3 regions of the Rhizobium sp. 10N414 genome follow, and region 1 is predicted to be linked to each of the others. Evidence: predicted binding sites of a transcription regulator. Region 1 holds the regulator's gene; each other region holds the start of a gene.

Region 1 (5,214 bases):
CGGAAACCGGTGCGCTGCACAAGAAATTCAACACCGGGCTCTTCGTCAACGGCAACTCCAGCCGTCCCGAGGCCGCCGGTCTTGGTGTCGCCCTGGTTGGCTCGCTTTATCTGATGTTGATCGTGCTCGTCCTTTCCCTGCCGATCGGCGTTGCCGCTTCGATTTACCTCGAGGAATTTGCACCGAAGAACAAGCTGACGGACCTGATCGAGGTCAACATCAACAACCTCGCGGCGGTTCCCTCCATCGTCTACGGTCTGCTCGGTCTTGCTGTTTTCATCAACTTCGCCGGCTTGCCGCGTTCAGCGTCGCTGGTTGGTGGTCTGGTACTGACCCTGATGACCTTGCCCACGATCATCATCGCGACCCGCGCAGCGCTTCGCGCCGTCCCGCCATCGATCCGCTCGGCCGCGCTCGGCCTCGGCGCCTCCAAGATGCAGATGGTCTTCCACCACGTCCTGCCGCTTGCGATGCCCGGCATCCTGACCGGCACGATTATCGGTCTGGCGCACGCGCTCGGGGAGACGGCGCCGCTGCTTTTGATCGGCATGGTCGCTTTCGTCGCGAATGCTCCGGCGACGCCCATGGAGCCTTCGACGGCCCTGCCGGTGCAGGTCTACATGTGGGCCAATGAAGCCGAGCGCGCCTTCGTCGAGCGGACCTCCGGCGCCATTATCGTCCTGCTCCTATTCCTGATCCTCATGAACCTCGGAGCCATCCTCTTGCGTCGTCGCTTTGAGCGCCGCTGGTAAACGGAGTAAACATTATGAACATGTTGACGGAAGCAGCAGTTGAGAAAGCGGTTGATCAGAAGATGAACACCATTCCCTACAAGATGATCGGCCAGGACGTCTCCGTTTACTACGGCGAGAAGCGCGCGCTGTTCGACGTGAAGCTGAACATCCGTGAAAACACGGTGACCGCCCTGATTGGCCCATCCGGTTGCGGCAAGTCCACCTTCCTGCGCAGCCTGAACCGCATGAACGACACGATCGACGGTTGCCGCGTCACTGGCAAGATCACGCTCGATGGCGAAGATATCTACGATCCGGATATCGACGTTGTGGAGCTTCGCGCGCGTGTAGGCATGGTGTTCCAGAAGCCCAACCCGTTCCCGAAGACGATCTACGAAAACGTCGCCTACGGTCCGCGTATCCATGGGCTCGCCAAGTCGAAGGCCGACATGGACCAGATCGTCGAACACAGCCTGCAGCGCGCCGGCCTCTGGAATGAGGTGAAGGATCGCGTTCACGAAGCTGGCACCGGTCTTTCCGGTGGTCAGCAGCAGCGCCTCTGCATCGCCCGCGCCGTCGCCGTCAGCCCCGAAGTCATCCTGATGGACGAGCCATGCTCGGCACTCGATCCGATTGCAACGGCCAAGGTCGAGGAGCTCATCCACGAGCTCCGCGAGAACTACACGATTGTCATCGTGACGCACTCGATGCAGCAGGCCGCCCGTGTTTCGCAGCGCACAGCCATGTTCCACCTTGGCAACCTCGTCGAGGAGAATGACACCGACAAGATGTTCACCAACCCGGACGATCCGCGCACCCAGGACTACATCATGGGCCGCTTCGGTTGATCGGCCGTCTCGGTAGCACTTACGATATTCAAGGATGAGCCCTATGGCATCGACACATATCTTTTCTGCCTACGACGATGATTTGAAGTTCCTGTCCCGCCGTATCTCGGAAATGGGCGGCTTGGCCGAGCAGATGGTCTCGGATGCCGTACGCGCGCTCGTAAACGGCGATACGGCTCTTGCCCAGAAGGTCATCTCGGACGATGTGATCCTCGACCACGCGGAGCGCGAGATCGGCGACAAGGCGATCGTCACGATCGCCCGCCGCCAGCCCATGGCGGCCGATCTTCGCGAGATCATGGGCTCCATCCGCATCGCGGCAGACCTGGAGCGCGTCGGCGACCTGGGCAAGAACACTGCCAAGCGCGTCATTGCCGTACAGAGCGCCGGCGTGCCGCGCAAGCTCGCCCGCGGCCTCGAGCACCTGTCCGAGCTCGCCCTCGTCCAACTCAAGGAAGTCCTCGACGTCTACACGAGCCGTGCTGCCGACAAAGCAAAATCGGTCCGTGAGCGCGACGAGGAAATCGACGCGATGTACACCTCGCTGTTCCGTGAAATGCTCACCTACATGATGGAAGATCCGCGCAACATCACCAGCTGCACGCATCTTCTGTTCTGCGCCAAGAACATCGAGCGCATCGGCGACCACGCCACCAACATTGCCGAAACGATCTACTACATGGCCACCGGTGCCCAGCCGGAAGGCGAACGTCCGAAGGACGATACCGCCAACACCGTCGGCGCAGTCACTGAATAGTCATTCCGCGACCGCGCCCCCAGGAGACCGAAACGAATGATCCCTAAAGTAGCTGTCGTTGAAGACGAAGAAGCGCTGAGCGTGCTTCTCCGCTATAACCTTGAGGCCGAAGGCTTTGAGGTCGATACCATCCTGCGCGGCGACGAGGCCGAGATCCGGCTTCAGGAACGCACGCCGGACCTTCTCATCCTCGATTGGATGTTGCCGGGCGTGTCTGGCATCGAGCTCTGCCGCCGCCTGCGCATGCGGCCGGAAACCGAGCGCCTGCCGATCATCATGCTGACCGCCCGTGGCGAGGAAAGCGAACGGGTTCGCGGCCTCTCGACCGGTGCTGACGATTACGTCGTCAAGCCGTTCTCGACGCCGGAGCTTGTCGCTCGCGTCAAGGCGATGCTGCGTCGTGCCAAGCCCGAGGTGCTCTCGACGCTGCTGAAGTGCGGCGATATCGAGCTGGATCGCGAGACGCACCGCGTTCACCGCAAGAGCCGCGAAGTCCGCCTCGGCCCGACCGAATTCCGCCTTCTCGAGTTCTTGATGGCATCGCCCGGCCGCGTCTTCTCGCGCTCGCAGTTGCTCGACGGCGTCTGGGGTCACGACATCTATGTCGACGAGCGTACTGTTGACGTCCATGTCGGCCGCCTGCGCAAGGCTTTGAACTTGCCCAACATGCAGGACGTCATCCGCACCGTGCGCGGTGCCGGCTATTCGATGGAAGCCTGATCCTTTCAGGCGAGAGCCTGAGAGGTCTTTCCCTTACAACGAAAAACGGGCCCGCGAGGGCCCGTTTTCTTTATTCCTTATCCGGCTTCCGGGTCAGGCGACCCGGTTAGCGGCCTTGCGGCGCTCGTTGACCGGCTGGTAGGCCATGCGCTGATGATACGTGCAATACGGGGAAGAGTCCGGGGACTCGCAACCGCAGAAGTGGAAGTCGTCATTGAGCGGATCGCCGACCGGCCACTTGCAGGTGCGCTCGGTGAGCTCGGTGAGGCCAAGGCGGCGAGAAATCGGAACGATTACATTTGCGGCCGGACGGAAGCGGACTTCCTCCACCGTATCGATTTCGATCTCTTCCTTGAGCATCGTCGCGCCCTGTTGGCGGGTAACGGTGCGTGTGGTGATCCGCGAGGCGTAGTTCGTGGCGCGGGGCGCCGAAGTCGTGCGCTTGGGGGTTCTGACGGTGGTCGTCGAACCGCCGGCCTTGGCACGGCCGGGCAGACTCAAACGATGGACTTTACCAATGACGGCGTTACGACTTACACCGCCAAGTTGTGCTGCGATCTGGCTGGCGCTCAGGCCTTCGGACCACAGCTTCTTCAGTTTTTCAACGCGCTCGTCTGTCCAGTTCATGCCCCTGTCTCCGCCTTATTAGCGTTGGTGTAGGCAGAATCCTTCACCGTTGCCACGGACGTATCCGAGGCAAGAAACGCTTACTCAAATTTTGGTGACTAGTTCCGCCGCATGCAGCCTAGTAATTGAGTTTTAACCTAGTGTGAGGCCGACTCCGTGACAAGAGTCGGTTGAATCTCGGGGAATCGATTTTCAAGTTTTCCCCAACTTGCTGGGCGTGAGAGTCATTTATGCAACATAGTTGTTGATAGGTCGAGCGCCTCGGGATGGCTGCTTGACGCATGCAGCGAAACCTCAGTTTTGTTGACATTGCAGTGCGAAAAGTAAATAGTGCTGCTCGCCGCCGAAAGGCGGCATTTTTAATTTTCCGGACCTGCTTTCCTTAGCCGGAGTCCGGCTGCTGATGATTGCTGATAGGAGATCGCGCCATGGCTGAAGCCGCGCTTTACGACACCTACTCTCGTGCCCCGCTGCGGTTCGAGCGAGGAGAAGGCGTGTGGCTGATCAGCGAAACGGGCGAGCGATATCTTGATTTCGGCGCGGGCGTTGCCGTCACCTCCGTTGGCCACAGCCATCCGCATGTGGTTGGCGCGCTGAAGGAGCAGGCCGACAAGGTCTGGCATCTGTCCAACATCTATGAGATCCCGGGTCAGGAAACACTGGCAAAGCGGCTGACCGATGCGACCTTCGCCGATAAGGTGTTCTTCACGAACTCCGGCGCGGAAGCCTTGGAATGCGCGATCAAGACCGCGCGCCGCTATCAGTTTTCCAAGGGCCATCCCGAGCGGTTCCATATTATCACCTTTGAAGGCGCCTTCCATGGCCGTACGCTGGCGACGATTGCCGCCGGTGGCCAGGAGAAATACCTCGAAGGCTTCGGTCCCAAGGCGCCTGGCTTCGATCAGGTGCCGTTCGGTGATCTCGATGCAGTCCGCAGCGCCATCACAAATGAAACGGCCGCGATCCTCATCGAACCTATTCAGGGGGAAGGCGGCGTCCGCCCGGCGACGAACGAGTTCCTGAAGGCACTTCGCGCGATCTGCGACGAGCATGGTCTGCTGCTGATTTTCGATGAAGTGCAGACCGGCATGGGCCGCACGGGCAAGCTCTTTGCGCATGAGTGGTCAGGCGCTACCCCCGATATCATGGCGGTTGCCAAGGGCATCGGCGGCGGCTTCCCGCTCGGAGCCTGCCTTGCCACGGCAGAGGCCGCTTCCGGCATGAAGGCCGGCACGCATGGCTCCACTTATGGCGGCAATCCGCTCGCCATGGCAGTTGGCAGTGCCGTGCTCGACGTGATCCTCGCGGAGGGCTTCCTGCAGCAGGTGCGTGACGTCTCGCTGGTATTCCGCCAAGGGCTGGCCTCGCTCAAGGATCGCTATCCTGATATCATCGAGGATATCAAGGGCGAGGGGCTGCTGCTCGGCGTCAAGGCCGCCGTGCCGTCCTCCGAACTGCTGCAGGCGATCCGTGACGCCCATCTGCTCGGCGTACCCGCTGGCGACAATGTCATTCGTCTTCTGCCGCC
Region 2 (5,214 bases), on a different contig from region 1:
CGGCTCGTAGCGACATTCCGGCCAGCCGTCCGCTGATCAGCGATCTGAAGCTGCTGAAGTACGACACCGCTGATGTCTACGGCAAGCGGAAGGAAACGCTGAAGCAGGTCACCGACACCTTCGGCGGTAAGTAAGGGCAGGGCGATGAGGACGCACGATAGTAGCGGCGCTGCGCCGGCCGCCTGGCTGGCGATCGCGGGATTGACCGTTATCGTCGCCGTTCCCTTCATCGCCGTTGTGCTTCAGGGCATCTTCCCCAACATCGGACAGGGCTCGTTCGCGGGCCCTTTCTCTTCGCTTGTTGCGACGCTCTTCGATAGCGCGCTGATCGGCATGGCCGGCAACACCATTCTGCTCGGCAGCTGCGTGGTGCTGGCCTCGGCGCTGGTGGCGGTGCCGCTCGGCGTGTTTCGGGCACTCTACCGCATCCCGCTTGCACCGCTGTGGGATGTGCTGCTGCTCGTCCCCTTCATGATCCCGCCTTACATCGCGACGCTCGGCTGGATCATGACGCTGCAGCCGCGCGGCTATATTCAGCAGATCGCGGGCTTCAACCTCGCGCCCTTCCTGTTTTCGCTCTTCGGCATGACCATGGTTATGGCCTTCAACACTTTTCCGGTGGTCTATTTCGCCGTATCGCGCACGCTGGAGGCGGTCGGCGCGCGTTATGCGGATGTCGGTCGCGTGTTTGGCGCGTCGCCGGCGCGTGCCTTCTGGCGGATCACGCTGCCGCTGTCGGCACCCGGACTCGTTGCCAGCCTGATGCTGGTCTTTGCCGCGGCGATCGAGGAATACGGTACGCCCGCTGCCCTTGGTCGTCGCGCCGGCTTCCAGGTCCTGGTTACCGGCATCGACCTGCGGATCTCGGATTGGCCGATCGATCTGCCGGGCGCTGCGATCCTGTCGATCCTGCTCGTCATCATGTCTCTGCTGACATTCCTGCTGCAGCGATGGATCCTGGCCCGCCGGTCCTATCAGACCGTGGGCGGCAAACCGGCTGCCAAGGACAAGCGGCCGCTTGGGGCGATGAAGGTTCCCGTGATCATCGCCTTTGCCGTCGTCGCCTTCCTGGCGACGGGCGTGCCGCTGCTGTCGATCCTGTTCACGGCGCTGTCGCGGACGATTTCCGGTGGGTTGGCGCTCGACAACATCAGCGCCGAGAACTTCCTGTCCGTCTTCAACAACGGCGCCGGTGCCCTGGTGGCGCTCGCCAACAGCTTCTCGCTTGGCATCGGCACGGCCTTGATTACCGGGCTCATCGGCGTGCTGGCCGCCTATACGGTCGTCAAGACGAAAATCCGCGGGCGCGCGGCGATCGACACGATGACGATCCTGCCGAATGCTTTGCCGGGCATCGTCGTTGCCGTCGGGCTGATCCTTGCCTGGAACATGCCATGGCTGCCGGCGACCCCATACAACACGGCATTCATTCTACTGCTTGCCTATTGCTGTATCCTGCTGCCGCAACCGGTGCGCTACACGACGGCGGCCTTCCAGCAGATAGGGGACAGCCTGGAAGCGGCTGCCCGGGTCTTTGGTGCAAGCGGAGTGACCGCCTTTCACCGCATCCTCCTGCCGCTTGTCTTCCCGAGCCTTGCTTCGGCGATGCTGCTGGTCTTTGCGCTTGCCTCGCGCGAACTGGTGGCCTCGGTTGTCGTGGCACCTGTCGGTATGCAGACCATCGCCACCTTCATCTGGCGCCAGTTCGAGCAGGGGTCGATCGGCCTCGGCATGGCGATGGCCTTCATCGCAATTCTCATCACCACGCTTTTGCCGCTTCTGCTGCTCACGCTGCTTCGCCGCAGCGGATTGGTGGCGGAATAGCGCCTCACCAGCGGCGCTCTCGTAACAAAACTGTCGTTGAAGTTTCGAAAAACCGTCATGCCGCCTTCAAGCGGATGACATGACAGCCGCCATAGGTTCGGCGCGGGCCTCCCTCCCGTTAGCCGGATAGACCTTGGCATGACATTGACTGAAACGACCCGCCGACGCTTCCTCTCATCCATGGGCGCCGTTGGCGGATTTGCACTGGCGGGGCTGGCGATGCCCTACTACGCGCGCGGCTCGTCCAGTCGCCCGGTCTTTACCTCGGGAGTGCAATCCGGCGATGTCGATGCGAATTCGGGCGTGGTCTGGGCGCAGGTGAACCGGCCGGCACGGCTGCATGTCGAATATTCGACGAGCGACCGTTTCGCTAATGCGGTGCGTCTCGCGCCCATAGACGTGACGCCCGACACCAATCTCGCGGGAAAGCTGCTGCTCCAGAATCTCCCTGATGATCAAGAGATATTCTATCGCTTCCGCGCGGCCGATCTGCAGGACGTCAACGATCTGTCGGAACCCATCCATGGGCAGTTTCGCACGGCGCCATCAGGCAAGCGTAGCATCCGCTTCGCATGGTCCGGCGATACGGCCGGCCAGGGCTGGGGCATCGACGAGGAGGGGATGCGGACCTATTCGACGATTGCTTACCACCGGCCGGATTTCATGATCCACTCCGGCGACACCATCTACGCGGACAATCCTGTTACCGATGAGGTCAGGCTGCGAGACGGTAGTGTCTGGAAGAACCGTATCGTCTCCGAGGCAAAGCGAGAGATTGCGCAGACGCTCGACCAGTTTCGTGGCCAGTGGGCCTATAATCTGCTCGACGACCATGTGAAGGCGTTCAACGCGGTCTGTCCGGTGCTCTATCAATGGGACGATCATGAGGTGTTGAACAACTGGTCGCCCTCGACCGACCTCCGCCACGACGATCGTTACAAGGAAAAGTCCATCGCCACGCTTGCAGCCCGCGCAAGCCGTGCCTTTCACGAGATGACGCCAATACGCTACATGGCCGATGAGCCCGGCCGCATCTACCGCAAGGTGTCTTACGGTCCGCTGCTCGATGTCTTCTTCATCGACCTGCGCTCCTATCGTGGCCCGAATAGCCATGGGCTCGATGTCGAGCCGACGGCGGAGTCGCGGCTTTTGGGCGAGCGCCAGGTGGCGTGGCTGAAGCGGGAACTGGTGCGCTCGACCGCGACCTGGAAGGTGATCGCCTGCGATCTGCCGATCGGGCTGGTGATCTGGGACGATTACGGCCACCGGACGGGCAGCGAGTCGATCTCCAACGGCGACAATGGCGCCCCGCTTGGCCGCGAGCTGGAGTTCGCCGATCTGCTGCGCTTCATCCGCGATGCCGGCATAGCGAACATGATCTGGCTGACAGCCGACGTTCACTACACGGCTGCACACTATTACGATCCCGGTAAAGCCAAGTTCCGCGAGTTCCTGCCATTCTGGGAGTTCGTTGCGGGTCCGCTGCATTCCGGAACCTATGGGCCGCAGGAACTCGACATGACTTTCGGGCCGGAGGTGAAGTTCATGAAAGCCGCACCCGGCGGTGCGGAGCAGAACCTGCCGCCGTCAGCAGGCATGCAGTTCTTCGGGCTTGTCGACATCGACGGGCAGACCGAGCAACTGACCGTGAGGCTGATGGATCGGAACGATACCGAGCTGTGGCGGACGACGCTCGATCCGCAGATATCGAGTTGACGTCCATGCATGGCAGGCAATCCGGCCTCCCCCCTTTCGCAAACGCGAAAAACACTGTATGAGCCGCCCAAATGAAATTGGCGCCTTCTCCCAGCGCGGCGCCCCAGCTTCAGAGATATAGACATATGGCACTTCGCAACATCGCGATTATCGCGCACGTTGACCATGGCAAGACGACACTGGTTGACGAACTCCTGAAACAGTCCGGCTCGTTCCGCGAGAACCAGCGCGTTGCAGAACGCGTCATGGACTCGAACGACCTGGAAAAGGAACGCGGCATCACGATCCTTGCCAAGGCGACATCGGTCGAGTGGAAGGGCGTTCGCATCAACATCGTCGACACTCCCGGCCACGCCGACTTCGGTGGTGAAGTCGAGCGTATTCTCTCGATGGTGGATGGCGCGATCGTTCTGGTCGACTCCTCCGAAGGCCCGATGCCGCAGACGAAGTTCGTCGTCTCCAAGGCGCTGAAGGTCGGCCTTCGCCCGATCGTCGCGATCAACAAGATCGACCGTCCCGATGGCCGCCATGAAGAAGTCATCAACGAAGTATTCGACCTCTTCGCTAGCCTCGACGCGACCGACGAGCAGCTCGATTTCCCGATCCTCTACGGTTCGGGTCGCGATGGCTGGATGAACGTCAATCCTGAAGGCCCGAAGGACCAGGGTCTTGCACCGCTGCTCGACCTCGTGCTCAACCACGTTCCGGAGCCGACGGTTGCCGAAGGCCCGTTCACGATGATCGGCACGATCCTGGAAGCCAACCCCTTCCTCGGCCGCATCATCACCGGCCGTATCAATTCCGGCTCGATCAAGCCGAACCAGGCCGTCAAGGTTCTCGGCCAGGATGGCAAGCTGATCGAATCCGGTCGTATCTCGAAGATCCTCGCCTTCCGCGGCATCGAGCGCACCTCGATCGATGAAGCGCATGCAGGCGACATCGTCGCGATCGCCGGCCTCTCCAAGGGCACGGTTGCCGACACCTTCTGTGATCCTGCGATCACCGAGGCGCTGACCGCGCAGCCGATCGATCCGCCGACCGTCACCATGTCCTTCATCGTCAACGACAGCCCGCTCGCCGGCACCGAAGGTGACAAGGTCACCTCGCGCGTCATCCGCGACCGCCTGTTCAAGGAAGCCGAAGGCAACGTCGCGCTGAAGATCGAAGAAGCCGAAGGCAAGGATTCGTTCTACGTTTCCGGCCGCGGCGAATTGCAGCTCGCCGTTCTGATCGAAACCATGCGTCGTGAAGGCTTCGAGCTCGCCGTGTCGCGTCCGCGCGTCGTCATGCACCGCGACGAAAACGACCAGCTGATGGAGCCGATCGAAGAAGTCGTCATCGACGTCGATGAAGAGCATTCCGGCGTCGTCGTGCAGAAGATGTCCGAGCGCAAGGCCGAGATGACCGAGCTGCGTCCTTCGGGCGGCAATCGCGTTCGCCTGGTCTTCAACGCGCCGACCCGCGGCCTGATCGGCTACCAGTCGGAACTCTTGACGGACACGCGCGGCACTGCCGTGATGAACCGCCTGTTCAAGGACTACCAGCCCTACAAGGGTGAAATCGGCGGCCGCACGAACGGCGTTCTCCTGGCCAACGCTCCGGGCGAAGCCGTTGCATACGCCATGTTCAACCTGGAAGATCGCGGCCCGATGATGATCGAGCCCGGCGAAAAGG
Region 3 (5,214 bases), on a different contig from region 1:
CATGCCTAATATCATCGAATATCTCTCGTTGTTCGACTTCTTCATCATCGCAACACTGGTCGGCATCTTTTGCTGCGGTCTTTTCGATCGTGAAACGAGCTGACTGCCTGCCTTCAGGCCGTTGTCAGGTTCTGCCCCAATAGTGTCGTTTCCTTGGGATTCGACGGACGGGACATGGCAATCAAACCAATCTTGCTGGGCAGCCTTTTCATCTGCGTGCTGCTCGCGATCATTCTCCTGATTCCCTTTGTGCGTGTCGGCGCTCCGAATGTCGCGACGTCGGGCGTGTCGCCAGTGCCGTCACTGCAGCGAGTGAACTGAACGCCAACGGCGGCGTTTTCGCTGGGTGACAAATGGACCGCCACTGCAAAGTTCTTTTTAGGCAAGAACAAACGACGAAACATAGCTCTAAGCACCAATAGCGGTCGTCAAACGGGAGCTGTAGCGTATCGGCGCCGACCTCGGAGCCTCCCCAGCCCCTCCCCGGTCGACAACCCGGCCGGGGCCCTTGATAGCCGCGGCCGGGGCCGCCCCGGCGGGCCTATTGCAGTTCCGTTTCCTCTTCTATGTCGACGAGAATGCCGTAGCGCAGCGCTTCTTCCTTTGCCTCCTTCAGGGCCTCGTCGATCAGTATCACCAGCACGTCGGCGTGCCGCTCGCGCTTCGCCATTTCCCGCGCCACGCTCAGGGCAAAGATCAATTGCGGCATTTGGGTCGCCGGCATGGGAGGCGCTCCTAACAACTCAACACAAAGCTTAGGGCCTATCGAAAATTCGGCAATCCGACGATTTGGGTATGGAAGACATGCGCCAGCGCTAGTGTTGTGTGGATTCTCACTATGCCGATGGAGCAATTGCCAAAGCAGGTGAACTTGGCGGCGCGGGAACGGACGCAACAAAGAGAGTGCTGTCGACACTGAAGGCTCTTACGTCGAGGCGGCAACCCAGAAGCCGGGAGGGCCAGCCTACTTGGCTAGCCCCTCCAGCATTTCGGGACAGTGAACATACCCCCGCCGAGTCTGCCACGGGCAATGGACCTGTTCAGCAAGTGGGTCCGGTGCCTCAAAGCCCCACCGTCCTCCGCAGACTTGCAAGAGACACAATAGCCCCGTAGCAGGGGCTATCCTAGACGGACCTAGGTCCTAATCCGATTGGAGTAGGCGGTTGCCGAGGTTAGGCTCGAAGTTTCGTCGGATGGAACCAGCACGTTGAATTCGCCGCTGTTGTCGACCGAATGGCGGCCTGAAGACGCGACCACAACACCGCGGCACTGTGGGAAACACAGCCGCAAAATCAATGACTGCAGAATGTATGGGAAGGTTTGGAGGCCTCGCCCGGAATTGAACCGGGGTACAAGGATTTGCAGTCCTCTGCGTCACCACTCCGCCACGAGGCCTCACGACGCTTCATGACCGAAGCGTTGGCGGGCATTTAGAATGAATAGAAATCGAGTGCAAGGGGGTAGTTGAAAAACCGGCGGTATTTTGGATCGTCATGCCGCCGGTTCCGTAGTCAACCACTAGTACGGCGAATAGCACTGCCGCCGCGGACCGTAATAAGGCTGATAGGTGTTGTCATAGGCCCGATAGGACCGGTAGCGGCTGTAACACCAGTCGACGTGTGAATTGCCCACCGGTCTGGCCTGCGGCTGCGAAGCGATCAGACCGCCGATGAGTGCGCCGGCAGCAAGACCGCCGATCAGCGCGCCAGCATCGTTGTAATCGTTGCGGTAGTAGCCGTCGCGATAATAGCGATTTCCGTAGTACCGATTTCCGTAGTCGCGATTCCCGTAATGGCCATGGCGGTAGCCGCCACAACGATAGATGTTGCAGCGGTCGAAGCCGCGGCTGTTTCTGACGCCGGAATCTCCAAACCCACCGCGACTCTGAGCCGAATGCTCATCGCCTGAGTTTTCGGCAAAAGACGGACCGACGCCAGCGAGGCTCGTCGCAATTGCCAACATCAATACCGCAAGTTTTTTCATTCCGGCACCTTCTAATTTCGTACGCACTTCGCGTGAAGAACGCTCAGGATAATAACGTCCAAAAAGCTTCCAAGTTCCGCCTTACGCCTTCCATCTCCGGGCGAAAAGAATCGCGGCTGGTGCAATTGTGACACTTTTATTGCAAGTCCCGCTATTTTATGACGACCTTCAAAAATAGCTATGGATGGATGGAATGCTCAGCTGGTTTCGTAAACTTCTTCCTCGCGAGGATCAGTTCTTTGATCTCTTTGCACAGCACTCCCGAACAATCGTCGGCGCGGCGGAAGCGCTCAACGAATTGCTTGCAGGCAAGGATATCGAACACCATTGCGACCGGATCGTCGCGCTCGAAAACGATGCCGACAACATCACGCGCGAGGTGCTGCTTGCGGTCCGCCGGAGCTTCATCACGCCTTTCGACCGTGTTGATATCAAGGATCTGATCCAGTCGATGGATGATGCGATCGACATGATGCATAAGACAGTCAAGACGATCCGTCTCTTCGAGCAAACCGAATTCGATCCGCGCATGCAGGAAATGGGAGCGGCGATCGTCCAGGCAGCACACCTCATAGCCGAGGCGGTCCCCCTGCTCAGCCGCATCAACGCCAATGCCCCGCGCCTGATGGCGATCACCGAGGAAGTCACCCGCGTCGAGGGACGCTCCGACGAACTGCACGACAATGGTTTGAAGGGACTCTTCGTACGGCATGGCGCGTCGAATGCGATGGCCTATATCATTGGCAGCGAAATCTACGGCGAACTCGAGAAGGTCGTCGATCGCTTCGAGGACGTTGCCAATGAAATCAGCGGCATCGTGATCGAGAACGTCTAGATGGACGCCACCCTCGCCTTTCCATTGCTGGCGGCTCTCATCGCGGTCGCTCTCTTCTTCGACTTTCTGAACGGCCTGCACGATACCGCGAACTCGATCGCGACGATCGTTTCGACGCGTGTGCTCAGGCCGCACCACGCGGTCGTCTGGGCCGCTTTCTTCAATTTCATCGCGTTCCTGTTCTTCGGCCTGCACGTGGCTGAGACCTTGGGGACGGGCATCATCGATCCCAACATCGTGACGCCGCTGGTGATCTTCTCGGCGCTGATGGGCGCAATCATCTGGAATATCGTCACCTGGATCTTCGGTATCCCTTCCAGTTCCTCCCATGCGCTGGTCGGCGGGCTGGTAGGCGCTGGCCTCGCAAAGGTCGGCTTCAGCTCGATCGTATGGGGCGGATTGCTAAAAACAGCCGGCGCGATCGTCATGTCGCCGCTGATCGGCTTCATCCTGGCGCTCTTCCTCGTTCTTGCCGTTTCCTGGATCTTCGTTCGGCAAACGCCGTTCGCCGTCGATCGGACGTTCCGCCTCATGCAGTTCGTTTCCGCCTCTCTCTACTCGCTGGGCCATGGCGGCAATGATGCGCAGAAGACAATGGGCATCATAGCGGTGCTCCTCTATTCGCAGGGTTATCTCGGCGGAACCTTCCACGTACCGCTCTGGGTGGTCCTGTCCTGTCAGACAGCCATGGCTATGGGAACGCTCTTCGGCGGCTGGCGGATCGTTCACACGATGGGATCGAAGATAACCCGCCTTAACCCGATGCAGGGATTCTGCGCGGAGACCGGCGGCGCGCTGACGCTCTTTGCGGCCACGTGGCTCGGCATCCCTGTTTCCACGACGCACACGATCACCGGCGCCATCATCGGCGTTGGCGCGGCACGGCGCCTTTCAGCCGTCCGCTGGGGCCTGGCGGGCAACATCGTCGTCGCCTGGGTCATTACGCTTCCGGCAGCGGCACTCATTTCCGCATTCTTCTACTGGGCTGCAGGCCTGTTCAGCTGATCAAGGGGCGGGTTTCCTCCCCTTCTTCCACCAGACGGACAATCGCCGCCGCATCCGCCGGACGAGAGGCAGGTCGTGCGATAGAATAAGGAACCCCAGCGGAAGCATCCAGAAGCCGAGCACGGGCAGGAATCCCAAAAAGCCGCCCAGGATCAGCACAACGCCGATCGACATCCGGGCAAGGCGCGACCGCGGAAATGGGAAACTTACGGACCCCAGAATGAGACGGCCCGTGGTGTGGTCGATGCCAAATCGCTTGGCGGCCGGTTTTCCAGTGGTATCATGTGCTTCAGTCATCCACAGGAGATGGGGTTATACAGAACGAATACAAGCGGATGTCATTTTTTTGAAAAAACCGCTTGGCAAATCGGGCAAGCATTTGTATTAGGCCACTCACACCGCGGCGAGCGGTGATCCCTGGTAGCTCAGCGGTAGAGCATTCGACTGTTAATCGACAGGTCGCCGGTTCGAATCCGGCCCGGGGAGCCAGTTTCAGAGATAAACGCCTGCTTTTGTTGATATTCCAAAAGCAGGCGTTTTTTTCCCACTTTCCCTCCCCACTTTTGAAATCGCGTTTGGCCGATTGGTTCCTGTGGATAATCTTCTACGACGTCCACGCCACGCTGTGGTGGAATCAGAAAATTTGCGTCCGCTGCTCAGCGTTCGACCATAGGCCGGGAATTTTTCCTCGCCTAGCGGTTTCCCTCACGCAGCGCTTCCAACACGCTGTGGGACTATGCATCGCCCAACATCCAGGTCCGCGTTAGGCCCGGCGCCGGCTCCCTAACCGCCGGGCTAGTGCTTGTGTGTCCGGTCCGATCTTTCACAATTCTCCCACCCAAATGCGCGCTATAATAGCATTTGCGCTTGTCTCGATTATCGTGACCGCCAGGCCCGGCCCTCTTCAATTTCCGCATTCTTGAATCCAATGCGCGCCCTCAAACGGCGTTGCGAGATCGGTGTATTGAAACTGGGGGATCTGCAGCATGGAATCAGCAATAGACTTCGGAACTGGCGTCGTAGTAGCGAAGCGGACAGATGCATTCCCCTGGGAGGTCAGCGGTGCCAGGCGCGCCGAAAACAACCGATCTCATAACCGACGGTGAGAACGGATCAGGGGGCACCTTCCATGTACACACATCGAGACAACCGTTTGGAGCAACCATGGAGCCGCCAAGTTTTGACAGCGGAATCCCAGTCCTCCCAGACCCGGTCGGTAGGATAAAAATCACTCCCAGTTCTGGCAGAACGCATCACGTCACATTGGAGTCATTGGTGCCCGGAAACGCCTTTCATTTCACGATCATGGTCGTCGATCCCGGCGGAAACTGGGACGTGCTGACGAAGCAATTTCGCGACGCTCGGGCGGAGGGTGACGGTGCAATTCTCCC

The links. The regulator PhoB, encoded in region 1, activates phosphate uptake and scavenging genes when phosphate is short. The targets are predictions, from matches to a motif close to TGTCATNNANCTGTCAT.
Region 2: AC1DE4_RS11670 (alkaline phosphatase D family protein) is a predicted target of PhoB. The motif match lies at 1,845-1,861, and genes of this name have one in related genera.
Region 3: AC1DE4_RS20395 (DUF47 family protein) is a predicted target of PhoB. The motif match lies at 2,111-2,127, and genes of this name have one in related genera.

Annotation. Positions count from the first base shown of each region.
Region 1 is NZ_JBFTIN010000001.1:141,195-146,408, reverse strand. It holds gene pstA (phosphate ABC transporter permease PstA) at 1-752, shown strand, start outside; gene pstB (phosphate ABC transporter ATP-binding protein PstB) at 767-1,582, shown strand; gene phoU (phosphate signaling complex protein PhoU) at 1,626-2,339, shown strand; gene phoB (phosphate regulon transcriptional regulator PhoB) at 2,376-3,059, shown strand; gene AC1DE4_RS00745 (GcrA family cell cycle regulator) at 3,153-3,686, opposite strand; gene AC1DE4_RS00740 (aspartate aminotransferase family protein) at 4,115-5,214, shown strand, end outside.
Region 2 is NZ_JBFTIN010000010.1:2,153-7,366, reverse strand. It holds gene AC1DE4_RS11680 (ABC transporter substrate-binding protein) at 1-134, shown strand, start outside; gene AC1DE4_RS11675 (ABC transporter permease) at 145-1,824, shown strand; gene AC1DE4_RS11670 (alkaline phosphatase D family protein) at 1,963-3,540, shown strand; gene typA (translational GTPase TypA) at 3,666-5,214, shown strand, end outside.
Region 3 is NZ_JBFTIN010000024.1:19,767-24,980, reverse strand. It holds gene AC1DE4_RS20415 (hypothetical protein) at 175-321, shown strand; gene AC1DE4_RS20410 (hypothetical protein) at 542-724, opposite strand; tRNA gene AC1DE4_RS20405 (tRNA-Cys) at 1,322-1,395, opposite strand; gene AC1DE4_RS20400 (BA14K family protein) at 1,519-1,983, opposite strand; gene AC1DE4_RS20395 (DUF47 family protein) at 2,177-2,818, shown strand; gene AC1DE4_RS20390 (inorganic phosphate transporter) at 2,819-3,823, shown strand; gene AC1DE4_RS20385 (hypothetical protein) at 3,824-4,120, opposite strand; tRNA gene AC1DE4_RS20380 (tRNA-Asn) at 4,238-4,312, shown strand.